DNA from 2 places in the Rhizobium sp. PvP014 genome. Region 2 is predicted to be linked to the other one. Evidence: predicted binding sites of a transcription regulator. Region 2 holds the regulator's gene; the other holds the start of a gene.

Evidence for each region. Region 2 encodes HrcA, which represses chaperone genes, less so after heat shock. Its sites were predicted from a motif close to GTTAGCACTCNCNNNNNGNGAGTGCTAAC; they were not measured.
Region 1: the regulator HrcA is predicted to act here: its motif matches at 2,761-2,789, upstream of groES (co-chaperone GroES).

What each region holds. Positions count from the first base shown of each region.
Region 1 covers NZ_JAGIOT010000002.1:3,494,915-3,500,192, forward strand. Annotated here, with positions in the region: gene J3A65_RS21355 (methyl-accepting chemotaxis protein) at 1-465, opposite strand, end outside; gene groL (chaperonin GroEL) at 705-2,348, opposite strand; gene groES (co-chaperone GroES) at 2,408-2,704, opposite strand; gene chrA (chromate efflux transporter) at 2,863-4,212, shown strand; gene J3A65_RS21375 (TIGR01459 family HAD-type hydrolase) at 4,358-5,206, shown strand; gene J3A65_RS21380 (bifunctional riboflavin kinase/FAD synthetase) at 5,220-5,278, shown strand, end outside.
Region 2 covers NZ_JAGIOT010000002.1:3,111,221-3,123,919, forward strand. Annotated here, with positions in the region: gene dnaA (chromosomal replication initiator protein DnaA) at 1-619, shown strand, start outside; gene J3A65_RS19605 (LysE family transporter) at 745-1,362, shown strand; gene J3A65_RS19610 (class I SAM-dependent methyltransferase) at 1,368-1,961, shown strand; gene hemW (radical SAM family heme chaperone HemW) at 1,962-3,125, opposite strand; gene rdgB (RdgB/HAM1 family non-canonical purine NTP pyrophosphatase) at 3,162-3,806, opposite strand; gene J3A65_RS19625 (VOC family protein) at 3,815-4,219, opposite strand; gene rph (ribonuclease PH) at 4,343-5,062, opposite strand; gene hrcA (heat-inducible transcriptional repressor HrcA) at 5,196-6,275, shown strand; gene grpE (nucleotide exchange factor GrpE) at 6,365-7,003, shown strand; gene J3A65_RS19645 (hypothetical protein) at 7,076-7,312, opposite strand; gene ptsN (PTS IIA-like nitrogen regulatory protein PtsN) at 7,452-7,916, opposite strand; gene raiA (ribosome-associated translation inhibitor RaiA) at 7,978-8,550, opposite strand; gene rpoN (RNA polymerase factor sigma-54) at 8,779-10,362, opposite strand; gene lptB (LPS export ABC transporter ATP-binding protein) at 10,530-11,291, opposite strand; gene J3A65_RS19670 (LptA/OstA family protein) at 11,349-11,897, opposite strand; gene lptC (LPS export ABC transporter periplasmic protein LptC) at 11,910-12,587, opposite strand.

The DNA.
Region 1 (5,278 bases), 380 kb from region 2:
CTTCGGCTTGCAGTCCCTCATGAAGGCTTCCTGAGACGCCAGCACGGCAGCCTCGTCCGTGGCCTGAGCTGCGGCCTGAACCACAGGGCCGCAAGCGTCATTGAGAACGCTCAAACCTTCCGCCTTGATCGGCGCCAGCTTGGCATTAGCGGGAAGGGCCGCCATCGCCTTGTCCATCCAGCCACCAAAAGAGGATTTGGCTTTTTCAAACGCCGCAAGATTGCTCGCGTTCTCTTCGTCAGTGCGCGACACAAGCAGGTCGCCAGCGGCAGCGTGCCCGGTCTGCATGTAGCGATTGGCGCGTGCAATTGCCAAAGTTGCCAGGCTTTCCTGCTGGAGAAGCCCGCCATACTCGCTATCCAGCGTTCGAATGCTGTTGCTGCTGTAGAAGGCAGTTGCGACGACGAATATGCCGAAGAACGACATGAGCGTCAGAAATTTACCGATCAAAGATACGTGCTTCATGGCAACCTGCGCGTTGGTGTTTGATTAAGCGCAGTTAATGTGAAGTTGCTTAGAAGAGCGTCACTGCCGAATTACTATTTTATACGAATAAAAATTATCAGTCCTTGTCGTTCGGTAAGTTCAGAGGGGGAAATGCTATGCATGCTGTATGCCTCAATAGCAGAAAGGGCGCCGGTTGCCCGACGCCCTTTCCGAAACACTGAACCTGAAGGATCAGATGTGCAGACCTTACGGCCTGATCACATCATGTCCATTCCGCCCATTCCGCCCATGCCGCCGCCCATGCCGCCGCCAGCCGATTCCTTCTTAGGAAGTTCGGCAATCATGGCTTCGGTGGTGATCAGCAGCGAAGCAACCGAAGCTGCGTTCTGCAGAGCCGTGCGAACGACCTTGACCGGGTCGACGATGCCCATGGCGATCATGTCGCCATATTCCGACGTCTGGGCGTTGTAGCCGAAGTTGTCGCTGTCGCCGTCGAGGATCTTGCCGACAACGATCGAAGCTTCGTCACCAGCGTTGGTTGCGATCTGGCGAACCAGCGACTGCAGCGCCTTGCGGACGATGTTGATGCCGGCTTCCTGGTCGTCGTTCGCGCCCTTGGACGTGATCTTGGTCGAAGCGCGCAGGAGTGCGGTACCGCCGCCTGGGACGATGCCTTCCTGAACGGCAGCGCGCGTCGCGTTGAGCGCGTCGTCGATGCGGTCCTTGCGTTCCTTGACTTCGATTTCCGTGGAACCGCCGACGCGGATGACGGCAACGCCGCCAGCGAGCTTGGCAAGACGTTCCTGCAGCTTCTCGCGGTCATAGTCCGAAGATGTTTCTTCGATCTGTGCCTTGATCTGTGCAACGCGGCCTTCGATGTCGGTCTTCTGACCGGCGCCGTCGACGATCGTCGTGTTTTCCTTGGTGATCGAGACCTTCTTCGAACGGCCGAGCATGTCGAGCGTTACGGTTTCGAGCTTGATGCCGAGGTCTTCGGAGATGACAGTGCCGCCCGTCAGGATGGCGATGTCTTCCAGCATGGCCTTGCGGCGATCGCCGAAGCCAGGAGCCTTGACAGCAGCAATCTTCAGGCCGCCACGCAGCTTGTTGACGACGAGCGTTGCAAGAGCTTCGCCTTCGACGTCTTCAGCGATGATGAGGAGCGGCTTGCCGGTCTGAACGACAGCTTCGAGAACAGGCAGCATGGCCTGAAGGTTCGAAAGCTTCTTCTCGTGCAGAAGGATGTAAGCGTCGTCGAGATCGGCGACCATCTTTTCCGGGTTGGTCACGAAGTAAGGTGACAGGTAGCCGCGGTCGAACTGCATGCCTTCGACGACTTCGAGTTCGGTTTCAGCGGTCTTGGCTTCTTCGACGGTGATAACACCTTCGTTGCCGACCTTCTGCATGGCTTCAGCAATGTCACGGCCGACCTGTGCGTCGCCGTTTGCCGAAATCGTGCCGACCTGTGCAACTTCTTCCGAAGTCGAGATCTTCTTGGCGTTGGCCTGGAGATCCTTGACGACTTCCGCAACGGCGAGATCGATGCCGCGCTTCAGGTCCATCGGGTTCATGCCGGCTGCAACGGCCTTGTTGCCTTCGCGAACGATGGCCTGTGCAAGAACGGTAGCAGTCGTTGTGCCGTCGCCGGCGATGTCGTTGGTCTTCGAAGCAACTTCGCGGACCATCTGGGCGCCCATGTTTTCGAACTTGTCTTCAAGTTCGATTTCCTTGGCGACCGAAACACCGTCCTTGGTGATGCGCGGAGCGCCGAAGGACTTGTCGATGATGACGTTACGACCCTTGGGGCCGAGCGTGACCTTCACTGCGTCAGCGAGGATATCGACGCCGTGAAGCATCTTTTCGCGCGCGGTGCGGCCAAACTTGATTTCTTTAGCTGCCATGTTGGGAACTCCTGAAAAGGGGTGTCAGCAAATATTGGAAGAAGAGCAGTCGGCTAAAATCAGCCGATGATGCCCATGATGTCGGCTTCCTTCATGATCAGAAGGTCGACGCCATCGAGCTTGACTTCGGTGCCCGACCACTTGCCGAACAGAACGCGGTCGCCGACCTTGACGTCGAGTGCAACCTGCTTGCCGCTTTCGTCGCGGGCGCCAGGACCAACGGCGATGATTTCGCCTTCAGCTGGCTTTTCCTTGGCGGTATCGGGAATGATGATGCCGCCCTTGGTCTTTTCTTCAGACTCGACGCGCTTGACTACAACGCGGTCGTGCAGGGGGCGAAAATTGGTGCTTGTCATTGTCTAATCCCTCGATCAAATGACATGGACGGGTCTCAAGGACCCGCGGAGTGACGTTTAGCACTCATCTATCGAGAGTGCTAACGAGACCCGAGATAAGGATGGCTGCGAGCTGAGTCAAGAACGGGCTTGAAAAATTCAGGGCTCAGGGAGCGGCCATGCAGAATACGCTTAACGACCAAAACCCGGGCGCAGCGCCGAGCTTTCGTGAGCTCGTGGCCGTGTTTGCCCGGATCGGTGCCCTCAGTTTCGGAGGGCCTGCCGGACAGATCGGCATGATGCACAAGACTTTGGTGGAAGAAAGACGCTGGCTCTCGGAAGAGCGGTTTCTGCACGCCCTTAACTACTGCATGCTGCTGCCCGGCCCGGAAGCGCAGCAGCTAGCCACCTATATCGGCTGGCTTCTATTCGGCGTGCGCGGTGGCATCGTCTCCGGCCTGCTTTTCGTCCTTCCCGGCCTCGCCATCATTCTGGGTCTCTCAGCAGCTTACGTCCTCTATCAGGATGCGACATGGCTTGCCGGCCTGTTCTTCGGCCTGAAGGCGGCGGTCCTTGCAATCGTGGTGGAGGCAGTGATCCGCCTCGGACGCCGAACGTTGAAGACTACCTTCCTGCGCGGGGTCGCGGCCGTTGCCTTCATAGCCCTGTTCTTCTTCAGCCTGCCGTTTCCGCTCGTCGTGTTTGTGGCCGGTCTCGCAGGCTATCTGATGACGCGGGCAGGGGGGCAGCAACCGCAAGGCAGCGTCGCCAAAGAGGACAGTCATCCCGGCGCGAAAACACCTGGTGTCGCCCGCACGATCGCAACGCTTGTATTCTGGATCCTTGTCTGGCAGTCGCCTGTTCTGGCGCTCTGGGCCTTCGGTGCGCCGGAAAGCCTGTCCAGCCTGTTCGCGTTTTTCTCCAAGATGGCACTGGTCACCTTCGGCGGCGCCTATGCGGTGCTGGCCTATGTGGCGCAGGTTGCAGTCGCCGATTACGGCTGGCTGAAGCCGGGCGAGATGCTGGACGGACTGGCGCTTGCCGAAACCACGCCGGGCCCGCTCGTGCTGGTTCTGTCCTTTGTCGGGTTCCTCGTCGGCTTCCGCGAAGCCTCCGGTCTCGGCCCCGTCACGGGCGGAATAATCGGCGGCCTGCTTGTCGCCTGGGCAACCTTCGTGCCGAGCTTCGTCTTCATCTTTGCGGGCGCCCCTCTGATCGAGCGCCTGCGCGGCAACGCCCTTTTCTCCGGCGCGCTGTCTGTCATCACCGCCGCGGTCGTCGGCGTCATCCTCAACCTCGCGATCTGGTTCGGCCTGCATGTTCTGTTCAGAGAGGTTCGCCACGTCGATCTCTTTGCGCCAGCAGCATTTGGCCTTTCCGTCCCGGTCTGGTCCAGCCTCGATCCCGTCGCTCTTTTGCTTTTCGCAGCCTCCGCCATCATGCTGTTCGTCCTGAAGCTCGGCATGGTGCCGGTGCTCGCCATCAGCGCGGCGGCGGGTTTTCTCGCCCAGATCTTCCTGATGTCGTGAGGATCGTATCATTGCAAAAATATGAAGTTTTGCCGGGATCTACGTCGCGCGGCCCGCTTTCACCGCCTTCTCCCTTGTAATCTCGCCAACGGTTTGCGATGTCAGCCTCCTAATCGAGCAGGCAAAACCGGCAGGAACTTTTGACATGGCAAATCGCATCCAGAATTTGAACGACGTGATCGAGGGCTACGATGTCGTGCTTTCGGACGTCTGGGGCGTGGTCCATAACGGCGTCGAAGCCTTCCAGCATTCCTGCACGGCCCTGGCCGCCGCCAGAGAAGCCGGCGCCACTGTCGTCCTGATCACCAACTCGCCGCGTCCCGCACCCGGCGTCATCGAACAGATGAGGCACCTCGGTGTTCCCGATGGAACCTATGACCGGATCGTCACGTCTGGCGATGTCACCCGGCATCTGGTCGCCGAAGGCCCGAAGAAGGTGTTTCTGCTGGGGCCTGAACGCGACCTCAACTTCTTCGATGGACTGGGTATCGAGATCGTTTCTGAAGCCGACGCCGATTGCGTCGTCTGCACCGGCTTCTTCGACGACGAGAAGGAAGTGCCCGAAGACTATACCCAGATGCTGACCACCTTCATCAACCGCGACGTGCCGATGATCTGCGCGAACCCGGATCTGGTGGTCGAGCGCGGTCACCGGATCATCCCCTGCGCCGGTGCGGTCGCCGCCTATTACGAACAACTCGGCGGCCAGGTGCGCGTGGCCGGCAAGCCGCACAAGCCGATCTACGACGAGGCGCTCTCGATTGCCCGCCAGGAGCGCGGCGATGTCGACAAGGCGAGGGTTCTCGCGATCGGCGACGGCATGCCGACCGATGTTCGTGGCGCGCTTTCGCAAGGCCTCGACCTGCTTTATATCAGTGCCGGCATTCACATCGCGGAATATTCCGTCGATGGCGAAACCGATGAGGCGATCATGCAGGAATGGCTGAAAAGCGAGAACGCGGCGCCAAAATTCTGGATGCCGCGCCTCGCCTGATCCGGAACCTGTCATGACCGTATTTCACCGCAACGAAATGAAGGAGCCGCTGCCCGAAAGCCTGAAGGGCGG
Region 2 (12,699 bases):
CGCCCCCTGGGAGCTGGAATCGCTCGATCCGCGGGTTCGCTCGCGTCTGCAGGGCGGCGTGGCCATCGAGGTCGAGACGCCGGACTACGATATGCGCATGGAAATGCTCAAAGGTCGTCTCGCGGCTGCCCAGCAGGATGATCCATCGCTCGATATCCCGCACGAAATTCTCGATCACGTCGCACGCAGCGTCGTCAGCACCGGTCGCGAACTGGAAGGCGCGTTCAACCAGCTGCTGTTCCGTCGCTCGTTTGAGCCGAACCTCTCGATCGAGCGCGTCGACGAGCTTCTCGCCCATCTGGTCGGCGCCGGGGAAGCGAGGCGCGTCCGGATCGAGGATATCCAGCGCGTCGTGGCACGCCATTACAACGTCTCGCGGCAGGAACTGGTCTCCAACCGCCGCACCCGCGTCATCGTCAAGCCGCGCCAGGTCGCCATGTACCTCTCGAAAACCATGACGCCGCGCTCCTTCCCGGAAATCGGCCGTCGGTTTGGTGGCCGCGACCATACGACCGTGCTGCATGCGGTTCGCAAGATCGAGGACCTGATCTCGGGCGACAGCAAGCTCAGCCACGAGGTCGAGCTTCTGAAGCGCCTGATCAACGAAAACAATCTGTGATCATCGACTGACCGACCGAAGCCGGCTCTTACCCATCGGATGAGAGCCGGTTTTTGTTTGTCCGGGCGTTGACGGGATTTGGCTTCTGGCGCACACCAATCTTTCTGGTGTGCGAGGAGCGTGTCGTGTTTCTTTTATCCGTGGCGACCATCTGGGCTGTCGCCTGCATTACCCCCGGGCCAAATACGCTGCTGGTGATCCGCTATTGCCTCACAGCACCGCGCAAGGTTGCCATTACGGCAGCCATGGGAACGATTACCGGAACATGCCTGTGGGGCTTTGCGGGCTGGCTCGGGATCAATGCCCTGTTTCAGGCAGCTCCCTTCGCCTATGTCGCGCTGAAGATCGTCGGCGGTCTTTATCTCGTATGGCTCGGCCTGCGCGTCTTCATGGACGTCCGGAAGGCCCGGACAACACCCGAATTTGCCCCCACAGAACGCGAGATACCGCTGAGGAAGGCTTACCGACTGGGGCTTGCGACCAACCTCGCCAACCCGAAATCGGCTCTCTTCGTTGCCTCGCTGTTTGCCGCTACCATGCCGGCGGGCACGCCGTTTCTCTACGGGCTAGCGGCAATCGCTGTCATGGTCGCGGTTTCGGCCTGTTACTATACGTTTCTGGTCGGCCTGATCACCCATCCGCGGGTAGCGAGCGCCTATCTCAAGGCCAAGCAGAAGATCGACCTCGGCGTTGCCACCGTCTTCGTCGGCTTCGGCACCAAGCTTCTCCTGTCACAGAAGTAAGAGCCATGGCGGAACACGATCAGACCCTCCGCTTCTACGCCGACAATGCGAAGGCCTATGCCGGTTATCGGGAAAAGGCGAACGAGATCCGGCTGGAAGCATTTCTCTCCCGCCTCTCTCCGGGTGCCCGAGTTCTGGAACTTGGCTGCGGCAATGGCCGCGACAGCGGTTTCATGATTGAACGCGGCTTTGACGTCACCCCGACGGATGGCGTTGCGGAAATGGCAGAGCAAGCCTCGCGCCGTCTGGGGCGTAGAGTCGCGCTACTGCGCTTCGGGGATATCGACAGCGTTGCTGCCTATAGTGGCGTCTGGGCCAATGCCTGCCTTTTGCACACGCCGAGAAATGATCTCGCCGATATCCTTGCCCGCATCCACCGGGCGCTGCGCCCTGGCGGCATTTTCTACGCAAGCTATAAGACCGGCGAGGAAGAGATGACGGATGCGATAGGTCGCTATTACAACAACCCGTCGCGGCCCTGGCTCGAACAGGCCTACAGGACCGTCACGTGGTCATCGCTCGAGATAAGCACGAACGACGGCAGCGGCTATGATGACCGGCCGACCGAATGGCTGCATGTGACGGCGGTGAAGGCCTAGTCAGCAGGCGAGGTCGGCAACGACAGCATCGAGGATCAGCATGCCGGACGGCGTGCAGCGCAGCCTGGAATTCCCCAGCCGCTCGATAAAGCCGTGTTCCAGAAGCCGCTCTTCGCGGACCGGGTCCGGATCGCGGCCGGAAAGCTCCTGCCAGCGCGCCAGGTCGACGCCTTCGGTCAGGCGCAGTCCCATCAGAAGCAACTCGTCCGCCTGCTCGTCGAAGCCTAGCAGTTCCTGGTCGACCATGCCGTGGCCTTGTGTCTCGACCTGGTCCAGCCACGTCTCCGGACGTCGCTCGGTGGCGGTGGCGATCTTGTCGCGTCCCCGCGTCAGGCGACCATGCGCACCGGGGCCGATGCCGGCATAATCGCCATAGCGCCAGTAGGTCAGGTTGTGCCGGCTTTCGGCGCCGGGTTTCGCATGGTTGGAAACCTCGTAGGCCGGCATGCCATGCGCTGCGGTAATCTCCTGCGTCGCCTCGTAGAGCAGCGCCGACTGCTCATCATCTGGAACGATCAGCTTGCCGGCCTTGTGGAGGCCGTAGAATGGCGTGCCTTCCTCGATCGTCAGCTGATAGAGGGAAAGGTGATCGACGGCGTAGGAAATGGCCTGCTTCAGCTCCGCCTCCCAGGCCTCCACCGTCTGCTTCGGCCGGGCGTAGATCAGGTCGAACGACATGCGCGGAAAGATCTCGCGCGCCAGCTTGATCGCCTTCAGCGCGTCTGCCACGTCATGCAGGCGGCCGAGGAATTTGAGATCCGTATCGTTGAGAGCCTGCACGCCCATCGAGACCCGGTTGATGCCGGCAGCCCTGTAGCCTCGAAAGCGTTCCGCCTCGACGCTGGAAGGGTTGGCTTCCATCGTGATCTCGATCCCGTCAGGCACATGCCAGTGCTGCGCGATCCCGTTGAGGATCGCCCCGACGGTTGAAGGATCCATCAGCGAAGGCGTACCGCCGCCCAGAAAGATGCTCGTGACCGTCTTCGGTCCGCTCATCTTGCGCATCGTTTCCATCTCTTTCAGAAACGCGGCGGTGTAGCGGAGCTGATCCACGGGCTGGTGGCGGACATGGCTGTTGAAATCGCAATAGGGGCATTTGGCCGCGCAAAACGGCCAGTGCACGTAAACGCCGAAGCCCGGCTCACCCGTGTCGGGTAGCAGCATGCCGGGAAAAAGGGGAGCGACGGCGTTCAATGGGGATCAGGCCTCCAGGCAGGTTTCGACGAACAGCTTGAACGCGCGGGCCCGGTGCGAAAGCGCGTGCTCATCGCCAGGCTTCCAGCCGTGCTTTTCCTCGCTGGTCATTTCGCCAAACGTGGTCTCGTGGCCTTCCGGCTGGAAGATCGGGTCGTAACCGAAACCGGCAGCACCACGCGGCGGCCAGGCGACAACGCCTTCGACATCGCCGCGGAAGAGTTCGGTGTGGCCGTCCGGCCAGGCAAGGCAGAGAACGCTCACAAAACGGCAGCTGCGCTTGTCGGGCGTGGTCGCACCTTTTTTCTGCAGCGCATCTTCCACCTTCTGCATCGCCATCGCGAAATCGCGTGTGCCATCCTCGCGCTCGGCCCAGTTGGCGGTATAGACACCGGGAGCGCCGTCCAGCGCATCGATGACAATGCCGCTGTCGTCGGAAAGGGCGGGCAGGCCCGAGGCCTTGGCAGAGGCAAGCGCCTTGATCGCCGCATTTTCCTCAAACGTCGTGCCGGTCTCGTCCGGTTCCTCGAACTTCAGTTCGGCCGCGGACTTTGCCGAAAAGCCGAACGGACCGATCAATTCGGCAATCTCGCGGATCTTGCCGGCATTGTGGCTGGCAACGACGATCGTTTTCGTCTCAAGCTTGCGCATGAAGGTTCCTATAGATTCCAGAGCCTCGGCTCTGCGCATTCCAGACTGTTGCCGGCCGGGTCGCGGAAATAGAGGGATCGGGCGCCGGTTGGCCAGCGAAAATCGCTTTCAATCACGATGCCCGCCTTGTTGAGCTTTTCGACCATTCTGTCAATCGCCGGGCCGTCCATACGAAAGCACACATGCCCGGGTCCTGGCGTGCCGTGCGGCGGAACCGGCAGCGCATCATCAGGCGGCGGCTTCAGCGTTTCGGCGCGATTGAAGATCAACAGGATGCCGGGTCCGCATCGGTAAAACACGTGGCGATCGCCGGCCCGCAGCACCCGCTCAAGCCCGAGCAGTTCACCGTAAAAGGCTTCCGCCGCATCGAGATCATCGACATAGAGCGCTGTTTCGAGAATGCCGTCGATCAAAACAGTGGCTCCCTTGTCTGATGCTGCCCCGCCATGAAGGCGGGGGAGGAGGTTCGATCGAGAGGTAGTCTCTCCGGAAAGGAAGACTGCCCCTCGCAACTCATGGATCAGCCAGCGTTGAAATCAGCCGCCGATCGCCTGCTTCTGCAGAGCTACCAGTTCCCGGGTGCCGTCCTGTGCCAGCGACAAAAGGTTGAGGAATTCCTCCTGGCTGAAGGGAGCACCCTCGGCCGTGCCCTGAATCTCGACGATGCCGCCGCTACCCGTCATGACGAAGTTCGCGTCGGTCTCGGCGGCGGAATCCTCGAGGTAGTCGAGATCTATGACCGGCTGGCTCGCAAAGATGCCGCACGAGATCGCCGCGACATGGTCTTTCAGAACCTTGTCGAGCTTGATCATCGAGCGGGTGTCCATCCATTTCAGGCAATCGTACAGCGCCAGCCAGCCACCGGTGATGGCCGCCGTGCGGGTGCCGCCATCGGCCTGGATCACGTCGCAGTCGATGGTGATCTGCTTTTCACCAAGCGCGGAAAGGTCGACCACGGCGCGCAGCGAACGGCCGATCAGGCGCTGGATTTCCTGGGTACGGCCACCCTGCTTGCCGGTCGCAGCCTCGCGCTTCATCCGGTCGCCGGTGGCGCGCGGCAGCATTCCGTATTCGGCGGTGACCCAGCCCTTGCCGGAATTGCGCAGCCACGGCGGCGTCTTTTCTTCAAGGCTTGCGGTGCACAGAACATGGGTATCGCCGAACTTGACGAGACAGGAGCCCTCGGCATGCTTGGAGAAATTGCGCTCGAACGAGATCTTGCGCATCTGATTTGTCTGTCTGCCTGAAGGCCGCATCCGTCACTCCCTGGATTATTGTTTCCGCCTTCTAAGGCTCGGAGCCGTCATTTGCAAAGAATTTCCCTTTTGCGGATGCGCAAGTGAGCGACTATATCTGGGAGATGAGATCAGCAGCATGGTAAAGGGGCCAATGGTATTTCCGGGACTGACGGGTCGCGACAACGGCTCCGTGCTTGATGATCGTTCGCGGGAAATCTTTCGCCGCATCGTGGAAAGCTATCTGGAATCCGGCGAGCCGGTCGGTTCGCGCAATCTGTCGCGACTTCTGCCCATGTCGCTGTCGCCAGCCTCCGTGCGCAATGTCATGAGCGATCTGGAAGAGCTCGGCCTCATCTACTCGCCGCATATCAGTGCAGGCCGCATGCCGACTCAGACAGGGCTGCGGTTCTTTGTCGATGCCTTCATGCAGGTCGGCAATCTCTCGGAAGAAGACCGCGCCAGCATCGACCGGCAGATCCGTCCGCCGGATCGCGATCAGACGCTCGAAAACCTGATGGCCGATGCAAGCCTGATGCTGTCTGGCGTCTCGCGCGGCGCCGGCATCGTCATCACCGCCAAGAACGATCCCGTCCTCAAACATGTCGAGTTCATCCGCCTGGAGCCCACCAAGGCGCTGGCCGTCCTTGTTGGCGATCATAATCAGGTGGAGAACCGGATTATCGACCTGCCCGCAGGCGTGACCTCGTCGCAGCTCGGCGAGGCCGCAAATTTCCTCAACGCGCATCTCGCCGGCCAGACGCTGCCGGAATTCCGCGGCCAGATGAAAATGCTGAAGGAACAGGTCGCAAGCGAGCTTCACACGCTGTCGCATGATCTGGTGGAGCGTGGTCTGGCTTTCTGGTCTGGTGATCAGGAGGACGGAAAGCCGGGCCAGCTCATCGTACGCGGCCGGGCAAATCTTCTCGAAGGTCTGGCTGACGTCAGCGATCTCGATCGGCTGCGTCTGCTGTTTGACGATCTCGAAAAGAAGGACAGCCTGATCGAGATCCTCGACCTTGCCGAAAAGGGACCGGGCGTGCGGATCTTTATCGGTTCGGAAAACAAACTGTTCTCCCTGTCCGGCTCCTCGCTCATCGTTGCGCCCTATCGTGATGGCGAGGAACGCATCGTCGGCGCGGTCGGCGTGATCGGCCCAACCCGGCTGAATTACTCGCGCATCGTGCCGATGGTGGATTACACGGCGCAGCTGCTTGCAAGGCTATCCCGCTAGGATGTTCCCAAGGCCTTGATTTTTTCGCCCCGAACCTCGATATCGGGCGCAACCACCCTTCCAGATTTCAATACGCACCGGAGACCGTCATGACCGACGAAACCAAGAAGAACGGACCTGACGCAGCTGCTGTCGAAAACACGGCGGAAGCCGTGGCGTCCGCTCTCGAAGACGCCGCCGATCAGAGCGCAGGGGAAGCCTTCTTCGCGCAGGAGCCCGATCCGATCGATGTGCTCAAGGCCGAAAATTCCGATCTGCGCGATCGTTTCATGCGGCTTGCCGCAGAAATGGACAACCTTCGCCGCCGCACCGAGCGTGAAGTGAAGGATGCCAAGTCCTACGCCGTCTCGGGCTTTGCCCGCGACATGCTGGCCGTCTCGGACAATCTGCGCCGCGCGCTCGACACTGTTCCGGCAGACAAGCGTGCCGGAGCCGATGCGACGCTGACGAGCCTGCTTGAAGGCGTCGAAATGACCGAGCGTGGCATGCTGTCGACACTCGAGCGGCACGGCGTCAAGAAGATCGATGCCGAAGGCGAGAAGTTCGATCCGAACTTCCATCAGGCCATGTTCGAGATCCCGAATGCGGACGTACCCAACAACACTGTCATGCAGGTCGTCCAGGCCGGCTTCATTATTGGCGAACGCGTCTTGCGCCCGGCCATGGTCGGCGTCGCCAAGGGCGGCCCGAAGGTTGAAGCAGCGGCGGCTGAAGACAAGAAGGACTGAGCTCCTCAGAGCCTTTCCAAGAAAAATGGGCGCCTCGGGCGCCCATTTGCGTTTGGCGACCGCGGGTAAGGATCAGTGCGTCGTATCCAGCGAAACATGCGCCAGGGAACGGATCAGGGCCAGTTCCGAATTGAGATGGGCTCGGGTCTTCTTGTCCGCATCGCCGATCAGTCCCTCCTGACCATCGGCAATTTTGAAGATTGCATCGAGCTCATCGAGAAGATGGGGATCCTTGATCGCCAGCAGGATGATAACCGCCTTGAGCAGTCTGTCATTCGCAGCGATCCTGGCACGTATGTCGTCATTCATGTCTATCTCCTTCAACGGGAAAGACATGTGGCGTATTTGACAAAAGGCAATTCTAAAGAGGGCTCGAAAACAAGATTAGCCGCTCCATTCGAGGGCGAACGGGCGGCTTTACTCTATAGAAAAGGAGTATAGAGCCGCCTCAGGCGGCGTGGTTTGCCTGTTCTGCATTCAGAAAGGCGTAGATTGCCGACGCGGAATCGGTCTTGCGAAGCTTGGCGACGAGATCCTGATCGCGCAATACGCGGGCAATACGCGAAAGCGCCTTCAGGTGGTCGGCGCCGGCGCCCTCTGGGGCGAGCAGCAGGAACACAAGATCGACCGGCTCGTCATCAAGCGCTTCGAAATCGATCGGCGATTCCAGGCGGGCGAACACGCCCTTGATGGACGATATGCTGCTGAGCTTGCCATGTGGGATGGCAATGCCGTGGCCAACGCCCGTCGACCCCAGCCGCTCCCGTTGCAGGATGACGTCGAAGATCTCCCGCTCGGGAACACCCGTCAGCTTGGCCGCTTTCACAGCAAGTTCCTGAAGAAGCTGCTTCTTGGAGGTCACTTTAAGGGCAGGAACAATCGCATCTTGCTGCAGCAAATCCGCCAAAGCCATTCTTATCATCCTTTTGCCGCGAAGGGCGAAGAGAGCGCCAAAGGCGCTCTCCCGAGAGTTTTTAGTTCTTCATACCGGTGGAATCGATCCAACCGATATTTCCGTCATTGCGCCGGTACACGATGTTCAGCTCCTTTCCAGGGCTGCGGAACAACAGGACCGGTTCGTCCGTCATGTCGAGCGCCATCACGGCGGTCGCAACGGACATGGTCATCAACTGCTTCGTGCTTTCCGCAACGATTGTCGGTGCGAAATCGTCTGGCACGTCGTCTTCTTCATCCGGTACCCGGTCCATGACCGTGTAAGCCACTTCGGAAAAACCGTTCGCGTGATTGCCGGCGTGATGGTCCTTCAGTCGACGCTTGTAGCGACGAAGGCGTTTTTCGATCCGCTCCGCTGCAGCATCGAAACTTGCCTGTGGATCATTCGCTTCTCCGGCCGCATGCAGGACGATCCCGGTATCGAGATGCACCTTGCAATCTGCCGAAAAACGCGAGCCGGACTTCTCGACGATCACCTGACCCGAATACCCCCCGTCGAAGTATTTGGTCACTGCACCGCCGATGTGGTCCTCGATCTTCTGTCGAAACGAGTCGCCGATTTCCATATGTTTACCGGATACACGCACACTCATGGAGTTACTCCTTATTGTCGTGACTTGCATGTTCCAGTCTACGCCAACCGGCCTCTTGATCCAAGCGGTTCACGAATGGCAGGGCCAAATTGGTTTGGGAATTGGTTTAGATCCCGTGTCGCCCGGTCAGGTTGCGGCGGGTCTCTAAACTGCCATTAACGGAATGTCAATCTGTGCGGCACGTGTGGCGAATACCGGGTCGCCTATGACTGCCCTCGATATGTGAGGCTAGAACGCTGCCAGTTTCGCGATGGCGCGCTTTTCCCGCCTGCGTTGCACCGATGACGGAATATTCATCGCCTCGCGATATTTCGCCACCGTCCGGCGCGCAAGTTCGACACCGCCCTGTTTGAGGCTGATGACAATGTCGTCATCCGACAGGACGGCACTCGGCAGCTCCTGAGAAATCAACAATCGGATGCGATGCCGCACCGATTCGGCCGAATGGGTGTCTCCACCTTCTTCCGCCGAGCCGATCGACACTGTGAAGAAGTATTTCAGTTCGAACAGGCCGCGTGGCGTCAGCACATACTTGTTGGAGGTGACGCGGCTGACGGTGGATTCGTGCATCTTGATGGCCTCTGCCACCGTCTTCAGGTTGAGTGGTCGCAGGTGATCGACGCCGTGCAGCAGGAAGGCATCCTGCTGGCGTACGATCTCGCTTGCCACTTTCATGATCGTCTTGGCGCGCTGGTCGAGGCTGCGGGCGAGCCAGTTCGCCGTCTGCATGCAGTCCGACAGAAAATTGTGATCTTCGCCGTTCTTCGGGCAGTGTTTGGAGACCGTGTTGAAATAGGTCTGGTTGACCAAAACGCGCGGCAGGGTATCGGGATTGAGTTCGACGTTCCATCCACCATCAAGCGATGGCCGGACCACGACATCAGGTGAGATAGACTGCGAGAACCCGCCCTCGAAGCCCGCACCCGGCTTCGGGTTGAGCTTGCGGATTTCAGCCATCATGTCGATCAGATCTTCGTCGTCCACGCCGCAGATCTTGCGCAGAGACGCAAAGTCACGCTTGGCGAGAAGATCGAGGTGATCGATCAGCGCTGCCATGGCCGGGTCCAGCCGGTCGTTCTGGCGCAGCTGGATCGCCAGGCATTCGCTCAGGCTACGGCAAAATACCCCGGGTGGATCGAAGGTTTGCAGCTGAATGAGAACGGCCTCTACCGCCTCCGGCGCCTTGCCGAGACGGGCCGCGACCTCTTCGATGTCGCCCTGGAAATAGCCGGCATCGTCCAACTGGTCGAGCAGGTCCTGGGCGATCAACCGGTCGCCCGGGGTGGTCACCACGAAAGGCAGCTGTTGTCCGAGATGATCGCGCAGGGTCACCTGACCCGCAACGAAATCGTCGAGGTCGTAGTCCTCGCCGGCATCGCCGCCGGGCATCGATTTCCACTGGCCGAGAAGTTCGGGCGCGTCCGGCCGCTGTGCCGGTGCGTCGTCGGGAAACACGTTTTCAAGGCTGGCATCGAGGTGATCGCCAAGCTTGGCCGTGCCGTCGCGGGTTGCGCTCTCATACCAGTCGAGGGAGCCGACATCGGCTTGCGCCGCCGATTGGCCTTCGAACTGTCCGTCATCCTCGCGCGAACCGGAAAATTCCAGATCGCGGGGATCAAGCGCGCCTAAATCCGCATCACCATCGCCGTCGCCTGCCGCTATTTCGAGCAGCGGATTTTTCTCGACTTCCTGGGCGATGAACTGGTTGAGTTCAAAATGCGTCATCTGCAGCAGCTGAATGGACTGCATCAGCTGCGGTGTCATCACCAGCGATTGGCTCTGTCGCAGAAAAAGACTGGCAGATAACCCCATGGCGGACGCGAAACTCCCGTGATCTCCTTAAAATCATGCGGTCATCGCACGATAGTCGAGAGGAAGACACCGAGATTATCGGTGCCATCCTTCAACTGGCACAAGAATTGCTTTTTTGATAGATTTGGTCAAGCGGCACGAAGCGGGAAAGTGGATTCTTTCTGGCCTCAGAGGCTGAACTTGTCGCCAAGGTAAAGACGACGAACATCCGGATTGTTGACGATATCGTCGGCCCTGCCATGCGTCAGGACTTCGCCTGCGTGAATAATGTAGGCGCGATCGATGAGACCCAGCGTTTCGCGGACGTTGTGATCCGTTATCAGTACCCCGATACCGCGCGCCGTCAAGTGGCGAACCAGGTTCTGGATGTCGGAAACGGAAATCGGGTCGACACCGGCAAACGGCTCGTCCAGCAGCATGAAGGCAGGGTCGGTCGCCAGCGCGCGGGCGATCTCGAGGCGACGCCGTTCGCCACCCGACAACGCGACAGCCGCGGACTTGCGCAACTGGCTGATGTGGAATTCTTCCAGCAACTCGTCGAGCTTCGCTTCGCGCTTGTCGCGGTTCGGTTCGTGCACTTCGAGAACCGCCCGGATATTGTCTTCGACGGACAGTCCGCGAAAGATCGAGGCTTCCTGCGGCAGGTAGCCGACGCCGAGACGCGCGCGCCGATACATCGGCATATGCGTCACCTCGTTGCCATTGATGGCAATCATGCCCTCATCGACAGGCACAAGCCCAGTGATCATGTAGAAACACGTCGTCTTGCCGGCGCCGTTCGGTCCGAGCAGGCCGACAGCCTCGCCCTTGCGAACGACCAGCGATACGCCGTTCACCACGCGCCGCGTGTCATAGGTCTTGGAAAGACCATGCGCCACCAGCGTACCCTCATAGCGCGCCTTGTCGCGTGCAATGAAAGGTTCGGTCACGGGCGACCGGTCGGCGGACCGGTTGGAGAGGAAAGGTATTTTCAAGGGCTTGGATTTCTATTGCTTAGGTCGCGACTTCGGGTCGAGCATGATTTCCACGCGGCCACCGCAGGAATCGAGCTTCGCCTGTCCGGTCGCCATCTGCACGGTCAGCTTGCAGCCGCGAAACACGTTGGCGCCTTCGGAAAGCACGACTTGCTTGCCGGAAAGCACGAAGGTCTGCGAGGTCATGTCGAACTCGCCCTTTTCGGCGGTCGCCTGCTGAGTGCCCGAGGTGAGGAAAACGGTGTCGTCGAGAAAGATCTTGTCGATGTCGGTGCTGCCGGAGGTCACCGAAGCGCCTTCACCTTTGTAAAGCACGGTCATCTTGCCGGCCTTCATCGTGGTCGTACCCTGCACCACCTGCACATTGCCGGTGAAAAAGGCACGTTTTTCCTGATCCTTGATTTCCAGCTGGTCGCTCTGGATCTGGATCGGCGCATCGTTGGAAAGCTTCAAGCCTTCCATCTTGCTGCTGGTGGTCTGGGCGGTCGCGCTGAAGGCAAGGCCGAACACGAGTCCGGTGGCCATCACGGCGGAAGAGATACGAAAGAGTCGATTCGTCATTGCGGCCGTGCCCTATTTGCCTTGGTTGCGGATGCGGGCAGGGTCGAGGTCGACCTGAACCTTGCCGATCAGGGTGATTGTGTGTCCCTTATCCGTTATCTTCAGGGAGTTCGCAACAATGGAACCCGCGTCCATGGAGATTTTGACCGGGTCCGGCGTATCCATCAATCCACCCGGTATATCGAGGCGGGCGGATTGGAAGCGCGCAGTAATCCCGTTGGATAAATTAACGTCGAATGGTTTGGTCAGATCCAGCTTGTCGGCGCCACGATCGAAGTCGGCACCGGCGGCCGTGACACGGGCAACGACCTCATCATTGATCGGCACGGCGGCCTTGACGTTTTCGAGGCTGATCATGTTCGGGTTCTGGATATCCTGCAATGCACGGTTGGCAATCATCGAATAGCTGATGCCGTCGCTGTTGCGGCCGGAAATCGCAGGCCGTTCCATGACGATCTTGCCATTCTCGATGCGCGCGCTTTCGATCGACAGGTTTTCCGGCAGATAGGCGCGCACGATCGCCACCCCGATAAAGGCGGCGGAGATGATGGCTGCACTGATCGGCAGGAATATCTTGAGCTTGCGCACCCTTGCGGAATGGGCAAGTGCCGACTGATAGATATCGTCGGGCGACTGCCCGATCGCACGGGAAGCGCCGGCCAGGGCTGGGTTGCGGATATGCTGCAGCATTCTGCTCGTCCGGTCCTTTCCGGCAAGATTTGTCGTAAAGATGACTGGGCCGCCCGCGTTGAGATCGACGGAAGCGGCGCTAGTTGTTCACCTGCGGCCTCAATATGGTTTT